2 regions of the Streptomyces xiamenensis genome follow, and region 2 is predicted to be linked to the other one. Evidence: predicted binding sites of a transcription regulator. Region 2 holds the regulator's gene; the other holds the start of a gene.
What was found. Region 2 encodes HrcA, which represses chaperone genes, less so after heat shock. Its sites were predicted from a motif close to TTNGCACTCNGNNNNNCNGAGTGCNAA; they were not measured.
Positions count from the first base shown of each region.

Region 1 (3,408 bases), 1.8 Mb from region 2:
GGGCGCCGGACCCGGTGATCGAGTCGGCGCTGCGGGCGACCGGCGGCGAGGTGAAGAACGCCATCCTCACCATCCTCGGCAAGGTGGACGCGCCCACGGCCGGGCGGCTGCTGACGGAGTCCCACGGCCACCTGCGGGCGGCCCTGACGGCGGCGTCGGCCGGGAGCTGACGCCCGAGGGCGGCACCCGGGACCTGGTGGTCCCCGGTGCCGCCCTCGTCGCTACGGCAGGCTGGGCCGGTCGGCCCGGGCAGGACTCAGAAGTCCATGCCGCCCATGCCACCGGTCGGGTCGCCGGCCGGAGCCGCCGACTTCTCCGGCTTGTCCGCGATGACGGCCTCGGTGGTGAGGAACAGCGCCGCGATGGAGGCGGCATTCTGCAGCGCGGAGCGGGTGACCTTGGTGGGGTCGGGGATCCCGGCGGCCAGCAGGTCGACGTACTCGCCGGTCGCGGCGTTGAGGCCGTGACCCTGCGGCAGGTTGCGGACCTTCTCGACCACGACGCCGCCCTCAAGGCCGGCGTTGACCGCGATCTGCTTCAGCGGGGCCTCCAGGGCGAGCTTGACGGCGGCGGCACCGGTCGCCTCGTCACCCTCCAGGTCCAGCTTGTCCAGCGCGGAGGCGGCCTGGAGCAGGGCCACGCCACCGCCGGCGACGATGCCCTCCTCGACGGCGGCCTTCGCGTTGCGCACCGCGTCCTCGATGCGGTGCTTGCGCTCCTTCAGCTCCACCTCGGTGGCGGCACCGGCCTTGATGACGGCCACGCCACCGGCCAGCTTCGCGAGGCGCTCCTGGAGCTTCTCGCGGTCGTAGTCCGAGTCGGAGTTCTCGATCTCGGCACGGATCTGGTTGACGCGGCCCTGGACCTGGTCGCTGTCACCGGCACCGTCGACGATGGTGGTCTCGTCCTTGGTGATGACGACCTTGCGCGCACGGCCCAGCAGGTCGAGGCCCGCGGTCTCCAGCTTGAGGCCGACCTCCTCGGAGATGACCTGGCCACCGGTGAGGATGGCGATGTCGGTCAGCATGGCCTTGCGGCGGTCACCGAAGCCGGGCGCCTTGACCGCGACGGACTTGAAGGTGCCACGGATCTTGTTGACGACCAGCGTGGACAGGGCCTCGCCCTCGACGTCCTCGGCGATGATCAGCAGCGGCTTGCCGGCCTGCATGACCTTCTCCAGCAGCGGAAGGAGGTCCTTCACGTTGCTGACCTTGGAGTTGACGATGAGGATGTAGGGGTCCTCGAGCTCGGCCTCCATCCGCTCCATGTCGGTGGCGAAGTAGGCGGAGATGTAGCCCTTGTCGAAGCGCATGCCCTCGGTGAGCTCGAGCTCGAGCCCGAAGGTCTGCGACTCCTCGACGGTGATGACGCCTTCCTTGCCGACCTTGTCCATGGCCTCGGCGATCAGCTCACCGATCTGGGTGTCGCCGGCGGAGATGGAGGCGGTGGAGGCGATCTGCTCCTTGGTCTCGACCTCCTTGGCCTGGCCGAGCAGCGCCTCGGAGACCTTCTCGACGGCGGCCTCGATGCCCCGCTTCAGGGCCATCGGGTTGGCGCCGGCGGCGACGTTGCGCAGCCCTTCGCGGACCAGGGCCTGAGCCAGCACGGTGGCGGTGGTCGTACCGTCACCCGCGACGTCGTCGGTCTTCTTGGCGACCTCCTTGACCAGCTCGGCGCCGATCTTCTCGTAGGAGTCCTCCAGCTCGATCTCCTTGGCGATCGAGACACCGTCGTTGGTGATGGTGGGGGCGCCCCACTTCTTCTCCAGAACGACGTTGCGGCCCTTGGGACCGAGCGTGACCTTGACGGCGTCGGCGAGCTGGTTCATCCCGCGCTCAAGGCCGCGCCGCGCCTCCTCGTTGAACGCGATGATCTTGGCCATGTGAAGGGGTCCTCCCATATACAGGGGTGGATGCTCCAGGACCGCGCCGGCGCCCGCGACGGACGGCCGTACACCCTGCGGTTCCTTGCCCCGCCTGGCTCACGACCTCACCGAACCGGTCTCTGCTGTCACTCTCACCCTCAGAGTGCTAACGCCATGATTAGCACTCTCACCCCGAGAGTGCAAGCGGTTCGCCCGCAGGGCGTCGTCGGGGAGTGACGGGCAGACACCGGCGCCCTCACGTTGTCGCAGGTGAGATGGGGGCGCACGCGCCGGGGCCCGCATCCCCGCGCTGGTGTGCGCTGGATGCGGGCCCCGGTTCGCCGGCTGCGGTGGTAGTACGGTCGGCGGTTCAGGCGGTCACCCGGACCATGTCGGCCTGAGGACCCTTCTGTCCCTGCGAGATCTCGAACTCGACCCGCTGCCCCTCTTCCAGGGTGCGGTATCCGTCCATCTGAATCGCGCTGTAGTGGACGAACACGTCCGCACCACCGTCTACCGCGATGAAGCCGTATCCCTTCTCCGCGTTGAACCACTTGACGGTGCCCTGAGCCATTCCAAACTCCCCATGTTGCTGGCCCTTTCACGGAACCGCACTTCGCGGGCCCGGGTCAGACCGGAACGCGTCGACCGCCGCTGAATGTATCTGGACGGACGCCCTGTGCAACAGGCCATTGAGCGGAGAATTATTGGAGCGCCCAAACGGGCAAATTGCGCAAAACAGAGGAAAGATGAATGTTTCTCGCCCGCCTTATTGCGCAGATCCGGCAATTGGTGCAGTGAATTGCCGCGCGTTTCCGTCGAGAAGTGTCGCGAATTCATATGCGGTCGGCATCGGATGGGCCGTCCCCGCGCGGGACTCACTCTATCGCCCCGGAAACGCCCAACCGCCCCGAAGCGGACAGCTTCGGGGCGGCTGTTGAAGATGTGATCAAGTGTAGACCTGACAGGGCGTGACCAGGCCGGGCCGACCGGTCGTCAGCAGCCCCCGGCCACCGCCGGGATGATGGAGACGCCCGCTCCGTCCGGCGTCGGGGTGTCCAGGCCCTCGGCGAAGCGCACGTCGTCGTCATTGACGTAGACATTCACGAAACGGCGCAGCTTGCCCTGGTCGTCGAGCACCCGGGCGGCGATTCCCTGGTGGTTCTTCTCCAGGTCGGCGAGGACGTCGCGCAGCGTTCCACCGTCGGCGGTCACCTCGGAACGTCCGCCGGTGTAGGTGCGCAGGATGGTCGGGATTCGGACAGTCACACTCATGCGAGGCCGGCCTCTCGGAAAGCGTCCAGATTCGGACGGATGATGGCGGTGGGACCGGTGGTCGCCGCCACCGCGTCCAGGGTCTTCAGGCCGTCGCCGGTATTCAGTACGACCGTCGTCAGTTCCGGGTCCAGCTGCCCGGTCTCGATCAGCTTGCGGGTGACGCCCACCGTCACCCCGCCCGCCGTTTCGGCGAAAATGCCCTCGGTGCGGGCGAGCAGCTTGATGGCGTCCACGATCTGCGCGTCGTTCACGTCCTCGACCGCGCC
Region 1 is NZ_CP009922.3:3,423,251-3,426,658, reverse strand. It holds gene murQ (N-acetylmuramic acid 6-phosphate etherase) at 1-170, shown strand, start outside; gene groL (chaperonin GroEL) at 257-1,882, opposite strand; gene SXIM_RS15725 (cold-shock protein) at 2,235-2,438, opposite strand; gene SXIM_RS15720 (MoaD/ThiS family protein) at 2,861-3,139, opposite strand; gene thrC (threonine synthase) at 3,136-3,408, opposite strand, start outside.
Region 1: the regulator HrcA is predicted to act here: its motif matches at 2,008-2,034, upstream of groL (chaperonin GroEL).

Region 2 (3,408 bases):
TCCAGATACTCGACGACCACCCCCTCGATCCGCAGGTCATCGCCCCAGACCTTCTCCACCAGCTCCGCGTCGTGGCGCCCCTCCACATAGATCCGCCCGGCGCGCGCCACCCGGGCCCGCGCCCCGGGGACCGCCACCGAGCCGGAGGCGGTCCGCGCCGGCCCCGACGCGGGACGGGAGCCGGCCGGCCTGGGCAGGGTCAGCGTCACCGGATTGCCCTCCAGCAGGAAGCCGCGCGGCTCCAGCGGGAACACCCGCCGCTTGCCGAACCGGTCCTCCAGCGTCACCGTCGGCCCCTGCGCCGTCTTCTCGCAGCGGATCACCGCCCCGCAGTACCCGGTGCCGGCCTCCTCCACCACGAGACCGGGCTCGGCCGGCACCTCGGGGACGGGGGCGGACCGCTTCCACGGCGGGGTCAGGTCGGGGCCGTACTCTCTGCTGCGCATGGCCGTCATTGTGCCCCGGCGCGTGCGGCGAGAAAGGCGCGCTGGGCGCGTACGAACGCGGCGTCCACCACCGCGCCGTGCCCCGGAACGTACCGGGCCCGCGGGCCGCCCAGCTCCAGCAGCCGGTCCAGCGCGGCGGGCCAGGCGGCCGGGTCGGCGTCGGGCCCGGCCTGCGGCTCGCCCGACTCCTCCACCAGGTCGCCGCAGAAGACGATGTCGTCCACCTTCACCACCATGTCGTGGGGGGTGTGCGCGGGGCCCAGCCGCGCCACCGACACGGTGCGCCCGCCCCCCAGGTACAGAGACAGCCGCGATTCCACCGGCTGAGTCCGTACCTCCGCCAGCGCCGCCGCGCCCTGCGCCGCCTCCGCCTCCGGCATCCCGTGCCGTACCGCGTCCGCCGCCAGCTCCGCCGGATCGCCCAGCTCCCCGTACACCCGTGCCCCGGGGTAACCGCCGGCCCCGAGGACGTGATCGAAGTGCGGATGGGTCAGCACCACCCAGCGCACCGGCAGTCCCAGCAGGCCGCGCAGCTCCGCCCGGATCGCCCCGGCCGCGTCCGGGGAGGGGCCCGCGTCCACCAGCAGCACCCCGCGCGCGCCCGCGATCGCGCCCACCGTCTCGTCCCAGCCGGGCAGCCGGATCCGCAGTACGCCCGGGGCAAGCTCTTCCCAAGAGGTCTCCACAGTGCGAAGTTAACGTCACGGAGCGGGGCATGCTCTGCCTTACGGGGCTACTCCCGCGATACCGTCGGGCGGTCGCGCTTTCCCTGGCCTTGCTACCCGGCCGTACACTGGACCAGGGATTGGCACTCGGAGTGGATGAGTGCCAGGACGGTACTGACGGGAATGCGGCCGGACGGGAGGTGTCGCTGCATGCTCAGTGAACGCAGACTGGAAGTGCTGCGGGCCATCGTCCAGGACTATGTCGGCACCGAGGAGCCGGTGGGTTCCAAGGCGCTGACGGAGCGGCACAACCTCCAGGTGTCCCCGGCGACGGTGCGCAACGACATGGCGGCGCTGGAGGAGGAGGGCTACATCGCCCAGCCCCACACCAGCGCCGGACGGGTGCCCACCGACAAGGGCTACCGGCTGTTCGTCGACAAGCTCGCCGACGTCAAGCCGCTGACCACCGCCGAGCGGCGCGCCATCTCCAGCTTCCTGGAGGGCGCCGTCGACCTCGACGACGTCGTGGGCCGTACGGTGCGGCTGCTGGCCACGCTCACCCGGCAGGTCGCCGTGGTGCAGTACCCCTCGCTGAGCCGCTCCACGGTGCGGCACGTCGAACTGCTCTCGCTGGCCCCGGCCCGGGTGATGCTGGTGCTGATCACCGACACCGGGCGGGTCGAGCAGCGCATGGTGGACTGCCCCGCGCCGTTCGGGGAGACCTCGCTGGCCGACCTGCGGGCCCGGCTGAACAGCCGGATCGTGGGCGAGCGCTTCGCCGAGGTGCCCCGGCTGGTGCAGGACCTGCCCGAGTCCTTCGACAGTGAGGACCGGGGCACGGTGTCCACGGTGCTGTCCACCCTGCTGGAAACCCTGGTCGAGGAGACCGAGGAACGCCTGGTCATCGGCGGCACCGCCAATCTGACCCGGTTCGGCCAGGACTTCCCGCTGACGATCCGGCCGGTGCTGGAGGCGCTGGAGGAGCACGTGGTGCTGCTCCGGCTGCTCGGCGAGGCCAAGGACACGGGTATGACCGTGCGCATCGGGCATGAGAACGCTCATGAGGGGCTGACCTCCACATCGGTCGTGGCGGTCGGCTACGGTTCCGGTAACGAGGCGGTCGCGAAACTCGGCGTGGTCGGACCGACCCGCATGGACTACCCCGGAACGATGGGAGCGGTGCGCGCAGTGGCACGGTACGTCGGACAGATCCTCGCGGAGAATTAGGTGGCGACGGACTACTACGCGATCCTGGGCGTGCAGCGTGATGCCTCACAGGACGAGATCAAGAAGGCCTTCCGCAGACTGGCGAGGGAGCTGCACCCGGATGTGAATCCGGACCCCAAGACCCAGGAGCGGTTCAAGGAGATCAACACCGCCTACGAGGTGCTCTCCGACCCGCAGAAGAAACAGATGTACGACCTCGGCGGGGACCCGATGGGTCCCGGCGGCGGGGCGGGCGCTGCGGGATTCGGCGGGGCGGCCGGGTTCGGGAACTTCTCGGACATCATGGACGCCTTCTTCGGCACCGCCCAGCAGCGGGGCCCGAAGTCGCGCACCCGGCGCGGCCAGGACGCCATGATCCGGCTGGAGATCGACCTCAAGGAGGCGGCCTTCGGCACGACCAAGGAGATCCAGGTCGACACCGCCACCGTGTGCAACACGTGCAACGGTGAGGGCGCCGCGCCCGGTACCTCCGCTCAGACGTGTGACATGTGCCGGGGCCGGGGCGAGGTCTCGCAGGTCACCCGCTCCTTCCTGGGGCAGGTCATGACCTCGCGGCCGTGTCCGCAGTGCCAGGGCTTCGGCACGGTCGTCCCGACCCCGTGCCCCGAGTGCGCGGGCGACGGCCGGGTACGGTCGCGGCGCACGCTCACGGTGAAGATCCCGGCCGGTGTCGACAACGGCACCCGCATCCAGCTGGCGGGCGAGGGCGAGGTCGGTCCCGGTGGCGGCCCGGCCGGCGACCTGTACGTGGAGATCCGCGAGAGCGCGCATCCGGTCTTCCAGCGGCGCGGAGACGATCTGCACTGCACGGTCACCATCCCGATGACGGCCGCCTCGCTCGGCACCAAGGTGCCGCTGGAGACGCTGGACGGCACGGAGGAGGTCGACATCCGGCCCGGGACGCAGTCCGGCCAGTCGATCCCGCTGCACGGCCGGGGTGTGACGCATCTGCGCAGCAACGGGCGCGGTGATCTGGTGGTCCATGTCGAGGTGCAGACTCCGTCGAAGCTCGACCCCGAGCAGGAGGAGCTGCTGCGGCGGCTGGCGAAGCTCCGGGGTGAGGAGCGGCC
Region 2 is NZ_CP009922.3:1,607,199-1,610,606, reverse strand. It holds gene SXIM_RS07380 (DUF3097 domain-containing protein) at 1-446, opposite strand, end outside; gene SXIM_RS07375 (MBL fold metallo-hydrolase) at 452-1,132, opposite strand; gene hrcA (heat-inducible transcriptional repressor HrcA) at 1,322-2,338, shown strand; gene dnaJ (molecular chaperone DnaJ) at 2,339-3,408, shown strand, end outside.